4 regions of the Halomonas sp. B23F22_20 genome follow, and region 2 is predicted to be linked to each of the others. Evidence: predicted binding sites of a transcription regulator. Region 2 holds the regulator's gene; each other region holds the start of a gene.
The links. The regulator sigma-54, encoded in region 2, starts transcription at its own class of promoters, with help from an activator protein. The targets are predictions, from matches to a motif close to TGGCACNNNNNTTGCTNT.

Region 1 (3,621 bases), on a different contig from region 2:
CCAGTCACGCGCCTCACGGCGATGCTCGGGGGCGGCGGCCAGCCAGTCGGCGGCGGCAATCAGGGCTCGGATCATCGCCGTCAGGGTGGCCGGGTAGCGCTCGGTCCAGTCACGGGTCACGCCGAGCATCTTCTCGGGATGGCCGGGCCATAGCTGGGCGCCGGTGGCGACGATGTGGCCTCCGCCGCGATGGTCGGCCTGGCTGCCCCAGGGCTCGCCGACGCAGAAACCGTCGATGCGCCCCTGCTCCAGCGCCTCGACCATCCGCGACGGCGGCAGGGCCACCAGTTCGGCGTCGGTATCGGGGTCGATGCCACCCTGAGCCAGCCAGTCGCGCAGCTGGTAATGGTGGCTGGAGAAGGGGTGCACCATGGCCAGCCGTGGGCGCATTGGCCCGCAGTGCTGCAGTCGGGCAGCAAAGTCCCGGGCGTTGACGGCGGGATCGCGCCCCCCGGGCGTGTCGTCGTAGGGAGTGGCCATGCCCTCGGCCCAGCGGTGCGACAGCACCAGGGTGTTGCCGTTGCGACCGAGCACCAGCGGGGCCAGGATGTCGCAGTGAGGCCCTGAGGCGCCCAGGCTCATGGCCAGCGGCAGTGGGGCCAGCATCTGGGCGCTGTCGATCAGGCCGGCGGCGAGCTTGTCGCGCAGGGTCGACCAGGCACTCTCCCGAGACAGGGTGACATCGAGCCCTTCGGCGGCGAAGAAGCCGCCTTCCCGGGCGATGATCGGTAGGGCGGCGTCCAGCAGCGGGACGAAGCCCAGGGTCAGGCAGGGGCGCTCGGGGGCGTGGGGCATGCTCATTGGCCTTTCTCCAGTCCTTCGAGGATATCGATCACGTTGGCGGCCACCTCGCCGATGCGCTGGCCGCGGTCCATGGCCAGCTTGCGCAGCATCTGGTAGGCCTGAGGCTCGTCGCAGTTCTGGTGCTTCATCAGCAGGCCCTTGGCGCGTTCGATCCGCTTGCGGTCGGCGAGCTGGTTGCGCGCTCGGTCGAGCTCGGTGCGCATCGACTGAAAGGCATCGAAGCGCGCCACGGCGACCTCGAGGATCGCCTTGACCCGGCTCGGCACCAGGCCGTCCACCACGTAGGCGCTGACGCCGGAGGCCAGCGCGGCCTGCATGGAGTGGGGGTCGTGCTGATCGGCGAAGAACACCACGGGGCGGGGGTTCTCGCGGTTGAGCAGCGACATGCTGTCGAGGGTGTCGCGGTCGGGGGAGTCCATGTCGATGATCACCACGTCGGGGGTATGGCGGGCAACCATATCATTGAGGCTGGCCGGGCTCTGCAGGTGGCAGATGACCTCGTGTCCTTCCTGGCCGAGGGCTTCCTCGACCATGGCGGCTCGTACGCTCTCATCGTCGACCAGCAAGATTCGCAGTGGCTGGGGCATGGGGTCTGGCTCATGATGGCGGAGATTTCCCCCACGGAGATGCAACTTTCATTCCAGGCGGCGCGGGCGCCGGATTCGGCGGTCCACCATCTTCGTGTTGCACCGTCGGGGTGCGAGGCGGGCGTTCGGCGCCGCCAGCTGGTGCAATATGCCTCCCCGAGAATCGGCACAGGCCCGACAGCGCGGGGCTCACCGAAGATGGCACGCCCTTTGCTTTAGTCTTGTCAGTTCAGGCATATCATCCCGGGCCGCCGCGCTGGCGGTCCATGGCAACGACGCCCACCCTCGCGCTTACCCGGCGCAGCGGTGGGCGTCGTCGTTTCGGGACCCGCGATCGAGGAGAGCACCATGCAACAGGCGCGTACCACTTGCCCCTACTGCGGCGTCGGCTGTGGCGTGAAGGTCGACATTGAGGATGGGCGCCTCACCGGAGTGGAGGGCGACGGAGATCATCCGGCCAACTACGGGCGGCTGTGCGTCAAGGGCTCGGCGCTGGCCGAGACCCTGGGTCACCACGGCCGCCTGACCCAACCTCGGGTCGACGGCGTCGAGGTCGACTGGGACACCGCACTCGACGCCGTGGCCGAGCGGATCCAGGCGGTGCGTGACGATGCCGGCGATCATGCGGTGGCGGCCTACCTGTCCGGTCAGCTGCTCACCGAGGACTATTACGTCGCCAACAAGCTGTTCAAGGGCTTTCTCGGCACGCCGCATCTGGATACCAACTCGCGGCTGTGCATGGCCTCGGCGGTGGCCGCCTACAAGCGTTCGCTGGGTGCCGATGCCGTGCCCTGCAGCTACGAGGACCTGGAGGAGGCCGAGCTGGTGGTTCTGGTGGGCTCCAACCTGGCTTGGAATCACCCGGTGCTCTACCAGCGGCTGCGCACCGCCAAGAGCCGCAATCCGCTGATGCGAGTGGTGGTGATCGACCCGCGGGTCACCGACAGCTGCGAGATCGCCGATCTGTACCTGGGCCTGGCGCCCGGCAGCGACGCCCGGCTATTCAACGGCCTGCTGGGGTGGATGGCCGACAAGGGCAAGCTCGACGACATCTACCTGGAGCACCACACCGAAGGCTTCGACGTGACGCTGGCCGCGGCCCGCGAGGACGACTGCCGCATCGAGGCCATCGCCGCCGACTGCGACGTCGACGCGGAGCGCCTGGAGACCTTCTTCTATTGGTTCGCCAGCCAGCTGCACGTGGTGACCCTCTACTCCCAGGGCATCAATCAGTCCTCGAGCGGTACCGACAAGTGCAATGCCATCATCAACTGCCACCTGGCCGGCGGCAAGATCGGCCTGCCCGGCGCCGGTCCGTTCTCGATCACCGGCCAGCCCAATGCCATGGGCGGTCGCGAGGTGGGGGGGCTGGCCAACCAGCTCGCCGCCCACATGGACTACCACACTCCAGGCGCCATCGACCGGGTGACGCGCTTCTGGACCACCGAGACCCTGGTGCCGACCCTGCCCGAAGCGCCCGGCCATAAGGCCGTCGAGCTGTTCGAGGCCATCGAGCGCGGCGAGGTCCAGGCGCTGTGGGTCATGGCCACCAACCCGGCGGTCAGCCTGCCCGACGCCAATCGCGTGCGCGCGGCGCTCGAGAAGTGCCCGCTGGTGATCGTCTCCGAGTGCATGGCCGACACCGACCTGCTGCCCTATGCCGATATCGTGCTGCCGGCCTCGTCATGGTCGGAGAAGGACGGCACCGTGACCAACTCCGAGCGGCGCATCTCGCGCCAGCGCGGCATGCTGCCGCCGCCCGGGGAGGCGCGCCACGATTGGTGGATCGTCAGCGCGGTGGCGCGTCGCCTGGGCTATGGCGAGGCCTTCGACTACGGTCATCCCGCCGAGATCTTCGCCGAGCACGCGCGGCTCTCCGGCTTCGAGAACCTTCCCGATGCCCCGGGCTCGCGGGTGTTCGATATCTCGACGCTGGCCGAGCTCGATCGTTCGGGCTACGACGCCCTGGCGCCGATCCAGTGGCCGGTGACCGCCGAGGCGCCCCATGGCACCCCGCGGTTGTTCGAGAACGGTCGCTTCGCGACCCCCAGCGGCCTGGCCAAGTTGATTCCGGTGCGCCCGCGCGGCCCCGAGCAGACACTCTCCGAGGCGCGACCGCTGCGTCTCAACACCGGCCGGGTGCGCGACCAGTGGCATACCATGACCCGCACCGGTCGCGCCCCGCGGCTGATGAACCATCGTGCCGAACCGTTCATCGAGATCACCCCCG
Region 2 (3,621 bases):
CCGGGTCGTTCAGGCCCGCGCCGATGCCGAGGGCGTCGACGAGCGCCAGCGAGTGCGCATGACCCTGGAGCCGGAACAGCAGGACGGCCAATGAAGACCCTGAGCGCCCATCATCTGGCCAAGAGCTACAAGCGTCGCCGCGTGGTCCATGACATCAGCCTGGAGATCCGCCAGGGTCACATCGTCGGCCTGCTGGGCCCCAACGGCGCCGGCAAGACCACCTCCTTCTACATGATCGTCGGCCTGGTACGGGCCGACGCGGGGCAGGTCTCCATCGACGACCACGACCTCTCGGGCAGCGCCATGCACGAGCGGGCACGAGCCGGTATCGGCTACCTGCCCCAGGAAGCCTCGATCTTCCGCAAACTGTCGGTTGCCGACAACATCATGGCGATCCTCGAAACCCGCCGCGATCTCGGCCGTCCCCAGCGCCGCGAACGCCTCGAACAACTGCTCGAGGACTTCCACGTCACCCATATTCGCGACAACCTGGGCATGAGCCTGTCCGGCGGCGAGCGGCGACGGGTGGAGATCGCCCGAGCCCTGGCCACCGAACCTGACTTCATCCTGCTCGACGAGCCCTTCGCCGGCGTCGACCCCATCTCGGTAGGCGAGATCAAGGGCATCATTCGCCAGCTCAAGGCCCGTGAGATCGGGGTGCTGATCACCGATCACAACGTCCGCGAGACACTGGACATCTGCGACGGCGCCTACATCGTCGGCGACGGCCAGATCATCGCCAAGGGCGACACCGAACAGATCCTGGCCAACCAGCGCGTACGCGACGTCTACCTCGGCCAGGACTTCCGACTCTAAGCTCAACAGCTTCGCAAGTCACTGATATAGCGTCGCCAAGCGACGACGGGCATGCCAATTGCCATTGGCATGCTAATTGCTTCATCAACACTTGCATGGCGCCATCCGGGGCACTAGGGTAGGAAACTCTTCGCCGGAGGAGTGGAACCATCCATGGCCATGAAGGCATCCCTGCAACTGCGCGTCGGCACCCAACTGACCATGACGCCCCAGCTGCAACAAGCGATCGGCCTGTTGCAGCTCTCGACCCTCGACCTCCGTCAGGAAATCCAGCAGGCGCTGGAAGCCAATCCCATGCTGGAGCTCGAGGACGATTTCGGCGAACAGGCGGTCGGCGAGACCCCGGAAGACGACTGGTCCGACGAGATTCCCGCGGAACTCTCCGTGGACAGCGACTGGTCGGACACCTTCCAGGATGCCGGCGGCAGCGGCGAAGCCCCCGACTTCGAGCGTCAGGCCGCCGGCCAGAGCCTGCAAAGCCATCTCGGCTGGCAGTTGGCCATGAGCGACCTCGATGAGCGCGAGACACGCATCGCCGAGAGCCTGATCGACGCGGTCAACGCCGACGGCTATCTGGATCAGCCGCTGGACGAGCTGCGTGACGGCCTGCGTGCCCAGGGCCTGGCAGGGCTCGCCACCCGCGAGGTAGAAGCGGTGCTGATGCGCCTGCAGCAGTTCGAGCCCACCGGGGTCTTTGCCCGGGATCTACGCGAGTGCCTGATGCTGCAGCTCGCCACGCTACCCGATGACACGCCACTACTTCCCCAGGCCAGGCGTCTGGTGCGTCAATTCCTGGAGGCCCTGGCCGGTAACGATCGTCGCCTGCTCAAGCGACGCCTGGGGCTCGACGACGACGCCCTCGACCGTGTCATCACCCTGATTCGCGGCCTCGATCCACGACCGGGCAGCGCCTATGCGGGCGACGACAACGACTACGTGATTCCCGACCTGGTCGCTCGCCACACGCCACAGGGCTGGCGCATCGAACTCAACCCCGAGGCCATGCCGCGGCTGCGTATCCAGCCCGACTATGCCGCCCTGATCCGCCGCGCCGACAAGAGCGACGACAACCAGTTCCTCAAGGACCATCTCCAGGAGGCTCGCTGGCTGATCAAGAGCCTGACCAGCCGCAACGACACCCTGCTCAGGGTCGGACGCGAGGTGATGACCCGCCAGATCGACTTCCTCGAACAGGGCGAGGAGGCGATGAAGCCGCTTATCCTGGCCGACATTGCCCAGGCGGTGGAGATGCACGAATCGACCATCTCGCGAGTGACCACCCAGAAGTTCATCCATACCCCGCGCGGCGTATTCGAGCTCAAGTATTTCTTCTCGAGCCAGGTCGGAGACGGCGAGGATGCCCACTCCAGCACCGCCATCCGCGCCCGTATTCGCAAACTGATCCAGGACGAGCCGTCGCGCAAGCCACTGTCCGACAGCAAGCTGGTCGAACTGCTCGCCGAGGAAGGCATCGAGGTGGCCAGGCGTACCGTCGCCAAGTACCGCGAGGCAATGCAGATCCCCTCGTCCAGCCGGCGAAAGCGTCTCGGCTGATACCACGGGGAGACTCCCCAGAAGGGCGTGGAAAAGCGCCTGGCGCGGGGGGTTTGCACGGCACCAAAAAGGGTTACAATCGGATCACCACCCAAGGAGCAAGGAGCGTGTCATGCAAGTCAACCTCACCGGCCACCATGTGGAACTGACCGATCCCCTGCGTGACTACGTGCAGGAGAAGCTCACGCGCCTCGAGCGCCATTACGACAACATCACCACCGTGCAGGTCACGCTCTCCGTCGAAAAGGAACGTCAGCAGGCCGCCTGCACCCTGCATGCCGCCGGTGCCGATCTACACGCCGAGGCGATGGACGGCGACATGTACGCTGCCATCGACGCCCTTGCCGACAAGCTGGACCGCCAGTTGGTCAAGCACAAGGAAAAAACCCAGGCCCGCGCCCAGGGCGCCGCAAGCGTCCGCTGAGCTGCCATGTCTCTCGAAGCCATCCTGCCCCCGGAGCGCACCCTGTTCGGTGTGCCCGGGGGAAGCAAGAAGAGGGTGCTGGAATTCTTCAGCACCTTCATTGCCCAGAACACTCCGAGCCTCGACAGCCAGGAGGTCTTCAGCCGGCTGATCGGTCGTGAGCGCCTCGGCAGTACCGGTATTGGACATGGGGTCGCCATCCCCCATTCCCGCAACCCGCACTGCAAGGCCCCCATCGCCGGCTTTCTCAAGCTCGCCGAACCGGTCGACTTCGATGCCATCGACGGCGAGCCCGTTGACCTGGTATTCGTCCTGTTGGTCCCTGAAGAGGCCGATGATGCTCATCTCGCCCTGCTCGGCCAGGTGGCCAGCGTGATGAACGACGCCGAAACTCGCAGCGCACTACGCCGGGCCGACAGTCAGCGAGCGCTCCACGACTGCCTTCTTGAGGCCATTCGACGACAGGCCCCGGCCGCCAACGGGCGCAGCTGAGCCCCGCGTCCGCCCCGACCAGGAGATCCGTCATGCAACTCGTCATCATCAGCGGACGCTCCGGCTCCGGCAAGTCGATTGCCCTGCAAGCCCTGGAAGATCTCGGCTTCTATGCCATCGACAACCTGCCGGCCATGCTGCTGGGCCCGCTGGTAGACGAACTCAGCAGCGGCCAATCTCTGCGCAGCGCCATCGCGGTAAGCATCGACGCCCGCAACCTGCCCCACGCCCTGGAGCGATTTCCGTCGCTGCTCGAGGACGTTCGCGCCCGCAACATCCATTGCCAGGTCATCTACCTGACCACCGACGCCCGGATTCTTCTGGAACGCTATTCC
Region 3 (3,621 bases), on a different contig from region 2:
TTGAAGCCCTCCGGCAGGTTCTGCAGCGCCATCAGCAGGGCCAGCAGCACGCCGCTGCCGCCGCCGTAGGCGAAGGCGGCACCCAGCGCCAGGGCTTCGGGGATGAAGTCGGAGAGCATGGCGGCGAGCTGACTGGCGGAGGCGCCGCTGCGATTCAGGGCGATGTCGAGGCCCATGAAGGCTAGGCCGCCGGCCAGGAACCAGCCCACGGCCGGGCCGAGAGCGAGGGCATCGAAGCTGCGGGGGACCAGCACCAGGGCCACTGCCGAGAGCAGCGCGCCGCCGCCGAAGGCGATGATGCCGTGGCGCAGCTCGGTCTCGAGCCAGTTCGGGCCGATGCGCTCCTCCTGGGCGATCCAGCCGCCCAGCGGCATCGCCATGCCCGCCATCAGGGTCAGGATGACAACCTCGTGCCACGCTTCCATGCCGAATGTTCCTCGCCTCTGGATGTCGGAAGGATATCCTAACGGCATTCATGGTGGACGCGAATGCGGATTCCGCTGCCGCGGCCGCTTGGTTTAGGCTGGTCAGGGGGCGCCATGCCCACCGATAGCGAGGCGACCGCCGCCGATTCCGGGGGAGCTGCATGATGAAGGGACTGATGTGGTTGGTGCTGCTGGGGCTCACGATCGGCCTGCCGGCCGCCGCCCAGACCATCTACCGCACCACCGATGCCCAGGGCAATGTGGTATTCACCGACGATCCGCAGCGTGGCGGCGAAGCGATAGAGCTCGATCCGGTCACCGTGGTGCCGTCTCGGACAGTGCAAGTGGAGAAGCGAGCGCCGGTGGTGCAGGAAGCGCCCCAGCGAGACGCGTCGATGCAACCCTTCATGCCCTACGACGTGTTCGCGATCGCTTCTCCCGAGCAGCAGGCGACCCTGCCGACCGGCGTCGCCGGCAACGTTCAGGTGCGGCTGGACATTCGCCCCGCGCTGCGCGATGACCACCAAGTCCGCCTGTTGCTGGATGGTCGGCTCAGCCAGTCGGCCATGCATACCGACACCTTCCTGCTGTCCAACCTGCATCGCGGCGAGCACGTGGTGCAGGCTGAACTGCTCGATGCCTCGGGTGCGGTGCGCCACCGCACCTCGCCGGTGACCCTCTATGTTCAGCGGGCCAGCGTCAACCTGCCCCGTAACCCCAATAACCCGTCCGATTAGCTGCCCCCTCGCCGGGCGCCTCGGCCGCTGTGCCCGGACGGTACCTCGAGGCCCTGCCATTCACCGTCGGTGCGTGACGATGGGCGCCACGATGCCTTCGAGCATGCCGAGCGCATAGCAGAGGGCCGTGCCTTCCGCCATGCCGAACGCCTGCGCAGCGATCATCCGCAGGAGAGCGTGCGCCGGAAGCGGGAAGACGGTTCGCCGTACGAATTCCCGCGGGAGCATGGCAAGGCACGAACGCACCCCCGCGAGGCGCCCTACGAGCGGTGAGCGCTGCCTGACAGTGCGTGCACCAGGGTGGTGCACTAAAGTGGTGCATGTTCCCCATGGCGAATCGCCGTGGGGCGCCGTGATGAGGCCCTCCCCAAAGTGGCGTGCTTATTGCAATGATCTTTTGCATAGAGCTTTGCACTGACCTCTTCGCCATGGTCTGGAGGGTGACCGCTCACTTCGTTGCCGGGAATGCACCAATGTATCAACGCCTCATGGAACACCTCACCACCGCCGTGCTGCTGCTGGACGGCCAGCTGCGGCTGCGCTGGATGAATCCGGCGGCGGAGGCCCTGCTGGCGCTGAGCCGGGCGCGGGTGACCGGCCTGGCGTTGCCGGGGCTGGTCGATGCCGAGGAGGACATCGGCGGTCTGCTGGCCAAGGCGCGCGACGAGTTCCATCCGTTCACCCAGCGCGAGGCCCGGCTGACCCTGCCGACCGGCGAGGTCCAGACCGTGGACTACACCGTCACCCCGCTGTCGCCGGACGAACTGCTGCTGGAGGTGGAGCCCCGCGACCGGCTGCTACGCATCTCCCGAGAGGAGGCGCTGCAGACTCGCCAGGAGACCATCAAGGTGCTGGCCCGTGGGCTCGCCCATGAGGTCAAGAATCCGCTGGGAGGCATCCGGGGCGCCGCCCAGTTGCTGGAGCGGGACCTGGAAGACCCCCAGCTCACCGAGTTCACTCGGATCATCGTCGAGGAGGTCGACCGACTGCGCGACCTGGTGGATTCCATGCTCGGCCCCAATCGGGTCAGCCGTCATGAGCCGCTCAACGTCCACAGGGTACTGGAGCGAGTACGCGCGCTGGTGGCCGTGGAGCATCCCGAGGTGGCGATCACCCGCGACTACGACCCCAGCCTGCCCGATTTGATCGGCGACGAGTCCCAGCTGATCCAGGCCATCCTCAACGTGGCGCGCAATGCCGTGGAGGCGATGACCGAGGCCGGCATCGAGGGGCCGACCCTGGTGCTGCGTACCCGAGCACGTCGCCAGTTCACCCTGGGGGCCGAGCGTCACCGCCTGGTCTGCGAGGTGAGCATCCTCGACAACGGGCCCGGCATCCCCGACGCGCTCAAGGAGACGCTGTTCTATCCCATGGTGTCCGGCCGTGCCGAGGGCAGCGGCCTGGGGCTGTCCATCGCCCAGTCGATCCTTCATCAGCATCAAGGGCTGATCGAGTGCGACTCCTGGCCGGGCAAGACCGAATTCCGATTGCTGATACCGCTGGAGACATCCCATGACTGAAGCCGCACGCGTCATGGTCGTCGATGACGATCGTGCCATTCGCTGGGTGCTGGAGCGCGCCCTGGCACAGCCCGATCTGGCGGTCGAGTGCGTCGACCGGGCCGACCGGGTGCTGGAGCGGCTGCTCGAGAGCCCGCCCGACGTGCTGGTGACCGATATTCGCATGCCGGGGATCGACGGCCTGGACCTGATGGCCCGGGTTCGCGAGACGCATCCGGAGCTTCCGGTGATCGTGATGACCGCCCACTCGGACCTCGACAGCGCGGTGGCCTCTTATCAGGGCGGGGCCTTCGAGTACCTGCCCAAGCCGTTCGACGTCGATGAGGCGCTGGCGCTGGTGCGCCGGGCCGTGGCCCATGCCCGCGAGCGCCAGCGCCCGGTTCACGCACCCGAGGGGCTGGATGCGGAGATTATCGGCGAGGCGCCGGCCATGCAGGAGGTGTTCCGCGCCATCGGTCGGCTGTCGCAGTCGCACATCACGGTGCTGATCAACGGCGAGTCCGGCACCGGCAAGGAGCGGGTCGCCCAGGCCTTGCATCAGCACAGCCCGCGCGCCGGTCATCCGTTCATCGCCCTGAACATGGCGGCGATTCCCCGCGACCTGATCGAATCCGAGCTGTTCGGCCACGAGAAGGGGGCTTTCACCGGCGCGACCGCCCAGCGCCAGGGGCGCTTCGAGCAGGCCGACGGTGGCACCCTGTTCCTTGACGAGATCGGCGACATGCCCGCCGAGACCCAGACCCGGCTGCTGCGGGTACTGGCCGACGGCGAGTTCTACCGGGTGGGCGGCCACACCTCGGTGAAGGTGGACGTGCGGATCATCGCCGCCACGCACCAGAACCTGGAGGGGCTGGTCGATGAGGGACGCTTCCGCGAGGACCTGTTCCACCGTCTCAACGTCATTCGCGTCCACTTGCCGAAGCTCGCCGACCGGCGCGA
Region 4 (3,621 bases), on a different contig from region 2:
GTTATTATTGGCTGGCTGTTGGCAGATGATTGGCTGGCGCATGTGTGTCGGACCGGCGTATGGCGCGATCCACATCGGCTCAGGTGTTCCAGTAGAGAGTGAAGCTGTCGTCGTCCTCGTCGACGTTGCCGCCAAGGCTTATCAGGTCGACCTGCAGCTCCTGGGTGTCCCAGTCACGCCCCAGCTTGTCTTCCACCGTTTCGCGCCGGATGGTCAGACGATCATCGGCTTCGATGCGTACCATCGCCGGGCTGTGCTTGACCTCGGCACTTGGGTTGTCCTCGGTCACCGCCTCGACGATGAAACGGGCATTCTCGTTGTCCTGCAGGGCGATAAAGACGCGTGACATGAGCGGGTACTCCATTGGCGATAAAGATCGGGGGGTGACGTACAAGATCGAGAGTGGCAAACAAGCGCCGGCTCAATGCGTCTCAAGCAGGCCGAGCTTGGCCAGCCGTTTGTCGAGGAGCGACAGGGCATCATCGAGCGTTACACCGGCCTTGGCGGCGATCGGCTGCAACGCGGCCACGGCACGCTCCCGCCACGCCGACACCCATTGCGTGAGCAGACCACGGTTCTCATCGCTTTCGGCGGCCAGCGCCTTCATCAGCGCATCGATGAAGCGGCTGCCGTCCTTGAACCACTCGCCCATGAAGTCGGTGAGCATGGCGAGTTGGCCGCCCCCCGCGTCCATCCATCGGGCATCCAGGGTTTCCTGAACGAAGGGATACAGCAGGCCGTCCAGCACCAGGTTCTGGGCCACCGACAGCTCAGCCCAGTCCTCGATCACCAGAGTGTCTTCGACGTAGCGGCGCACGCCTTGCCAGTCTGGATCGTCCATCCACAGCTGCTTCGCCTCGCCTAGCAGCACTCCCGGGCTGTCGTCGATCAGCAGGCCTATCCGCGACAGGTACTGGGCGACGGCCAGCCGGTCCATGCCATGAAACATGTGGGCCTGGCTGAGGGTGGTGCCGTAGGCCGTAGAGGCGATACCGACATTGTTCATGTTGGCGCCGAGCTCGACGTGACGCAGCGGCAGCAGGCACTCTGTCACCAGGCGCCGTGCCTCGGCGCTCAACTGGCCGCCAAGATGACGCTTCTCGAAGAAAGCGAAGCTGGTTTCGGTGCTCTCCTGGAACTTGGTACGCGCGCCGACCCAGGCGCCGTAATAGAACTGACGAGGATCGCTGAAGGCATACCAGTCTTCCATTTTCAGCGCCGTGTAACCCGGGTCGTAGAGTTCGTGCTGCTCATCGAACATCGGCCGATAGTGAAAGTTGCAGGTCGGCTGGATATCGAAACTGGCTTCCTGATAACGGGTTGCCGGCTTGTCGCCGAAGCGTCTGCGGGTATGGCCATAGGTCTGGCGAATCGGCTCGATTTCTGCCGTCTTTATTTCGATGCTCATATTATCTCCTCGCTTATTATTGTCCGGTGTCGTCGACACTCGCTCGCTTATTGGCTGACGCTATAGCGCCACTTTTCCATCTGTATATCGACTTTCCTGGCCTGCTCATCGCTCATGTGAATCACCTCATTGCGGGCGCAGAAAGTCTCGAAGGCCTGAGGCGGCAGGATCAGCTCGACGAAGAGTTCGGGGCTCTCGATGGCAAAGTCGAACTCGACGAATTTCTCGTTGCGCTCCCTGACACGCACATAGCGCTTGAGGGGACGGGAAATGGCGGTTTGGGACATCTGGCACCTCCGGATGCATCGTCACCCTGACGTTACAAGCGTCGTGCCAGGCATCGACCACCACCAAAAAAATCATTGATAAACAACAGATTGAGAAGAAAGCACCTGAGATTCCGTGCTCTTTAAGGCCAGCATAAATCAAGCAAATGATGAGTTGCTGCCTTGCAGTGTCATCAATTCATGAAATCGGAAAGGCGCCGAGCAATTGTCAAGCGGAGTGCTGGTGGGAAAAGCGAGGGAGATTTATGCTGGATCTCTTGCCAACGAAGAGACTGGCGGGAAAAATTCGATTAAAGAATCATCATCACAATAACTACAAAACCCAGTATGCCACCGCCTGACGCCATGAGAGACCGCCATGCCCACATCCCTGACGACGCCGCGCTACCCCGACAGCCAGGACATCCTGGACAAGCTGCGCTTCCTGCCCAGCGAAGGGCAGATATGGCTCGGCGAGCAGCGCATGCTGCTGCTGCAGGTCCAGACCATGGCCACGTTTCGCCAGGAGATCGTCAACACCATGGGCATGCAGCGTGCGCGCAGCTTTTTCATGCGCCTGGGATACCATGCCGGCCTCCAGGATGCCGAGCTGGCCCGATCGGTACGCGGCCAGGAGATGTCGGTAGAGGACGGCTTTCTGACCGGGCCCCAATTGCACGCGCTACGAGGCCTGGTGAAGGTGGTGCCCATCGCCCTGGACATAGATCCCCGTCGTGGCCACTTCTATGGTGAATTCGAGTGGCAGGACTCCTACGAAGTCAGCATCTCCCAGCATATCTTCGGCCCGCTCAAGGAGCCGGTATGCTGGCTGCAGCTAGGCTATGCCTGCGCCTATTCCAGCCAGTTCCTCGGCCAGGAGATCCAGTATCGCGAGGTGGAGTGCCGGGGCTGCGGCGACGCACGCTGCCGCATCGTCGGCAAGCCGGCCCGGGAATGGGAGGATCACGAGGCCTTCGCCGAACTGTTCCGCGAGGACCCGCTGATCGACGAACTCTACGAACTGCAGTCGCGCATCGCCTACCTGGAGGACGACATCGCTCGTCACCAGGGCGAGGAACGGTATCGTCCCATCGGCCAGTCTCCGGCCTTCCTGGGCGCCCTGGATCTGATCGACCGCGCCGCCCGCTCCGAGGTGCCGATCCTGCTGCTCGGCGAAACCGGCACCGGCAAGGAGATCCTCGCCCACCGCGCCCATCAGCAGAGCGAGCGCGCCGACAAGCCCTTCGTGGCGGTCAACTGCGCGGCGATTCCGCCCGAGCTGATCGAGTCGGAGCTGTTCGGCGTCGAGAAAGGCGCTTACACCGGTGCCATGCAATCCCGTGTCGGACGCTTCGAACGCGCCCACGGTGGCACCCTGTTCCTCGACGAGCTCGCCGAGCTCTCGCCACGGGCACAGGCCGCCCTGCTACGAGTGCTGCAGGAGAAGCAGATCGAGCGAGTCGGCGGCCAGGCCAGTTACCATGTCGACGTCCGCATCGTCGCTGCCACCCACGGCGATCTCACCGAGCGCGTCCAGGACGGTCGCTTCCGCGCCGACCTGTTCTTCCGGCTCAATGCCTATCCGGTGACGATTCCGCCATTGCGCGACCGGCGCGACGACATGCCGCTACTCGCCGAGCACTTCCTGGCCCGCTTCGAGCAACACTACCGCCTCAAGACGCTGGGCTTCACCGACCAAGCCCTGGCGGCCATGCGCCGCCACGACTGGCCGGGCAATATTCGTGAACTTCAGAACACCATCGAGCGCGGCGTGATCCTGACCGGAGAGGGGCACCCGGTCGGCGAGCAGTCGCTGTTCGGTCAGCAACCGGCCATGGCCCGGGGGCAGGTGCTTGGCGACAGCGGTCATCTCACCCAGGCCGTCGATGACGCGACCACGGGCGATGCACTTGATGCGCTGTGCGGCAGCATCCTGGAAGGCGGCAT

Region 1: a site for sigma-54 is predicted at 1,591-1,608, ahead of ACGTN6_RS02235 (nitrate reductase). Genes of this name have one in related genera too.
Region 3: a site for sigma-54 is predicted at 1,536-1,553, ahead of glnL (nitrogen regulation protein NR(II)). Genes of this name have one in related genera too.
Region 4: a site for sigma-54 is predicted at 1,727-1,744, ahead of ACGTN6_RS10800 (phenol hydroxylase subunit). Genes of this name have one in related genera too.

What each region holds. Positions count from the first base shown of each region.
Region 1 is NZ_JBIEKH010000002.1:242,792-246,412, forward strand. It holds gene ACGTN6_RS02225 (CmpA/NrtA family ABC transporter substrate-binding protein) at 1-801, opposite strand, end outside; gene ACGTN6_RS02230 (ANTAR domain-containing response regulator) at 798-1,391, opposite strand; gene ACGTN6_RS02235 (nitrate reductase) at 1,740-3,621, shown strand, end outside.
Region 2 is NZ_JBIEKH010000013.1:76,790-80,410, reverse strand. It holds gene lptA (lipopolysaccharide transport periplasmic protein LptA) at 1-94, shown strand, start outside; gene lptB (LPS export ABC transporter ATP-binding protein) at 91-816, shown strand; gene ACGTN6_RS12360 (RNA polymerase factor sigma-54) at 970-2,370, shown strand; gene hpf (ribosome hibernation-promoting factor, HPF/YfiA family) at 2,483-2,794, shown strand; gene ACGTN6_RS12350 (PTS sugar transporter subunit IIA) at 2,801-3,286, shown strand; gene rapZ (RNase adapter RapZ) at 3,319-3,621, shown strand, end outside.
Region 3 is NZ_JBIEKH010000019.1:43,914-47,534, forward strand. It holds gene ACGTN6_RS15760 (ZIP family metal transporter) at 1-425, opposite strand, end outside; gene ACGTN6_RS15765 (DUF4124 domain-containing protein) at 590-1,162, shown strand; gene ACGTN6_RS15770 (hypothetical protein) at 1,232-1,435, shown strand; gene glnL (nitrogen regulation protein NR(II)) at 1,636-2,682, shown strand; gene glnG (nitrogen regulation protein NR(I)) at 2,675-3,621, shown strand, end outside.
Region 4 is NZ_JBIEKH010000011.1:56,866-60,486, reverse strand. It holds gene ACGTN6_RS10810 (MmoB/DmpM family protein) at 80-349, opposite strand; gene ACGTN6_RS10805 (aromatic/alkene monooxygenase hydroxylase subunit beta) at 422-1,408, opposite strand; gene ACGTN6_RS10800 (phenol hydroxylase subunit) at 1,456-1,695, opposite strand; gene ACGTN6_RS10795 (sigma 54-interacting transcriptional regulator) at 2,054-3,621, shown strand, end outside.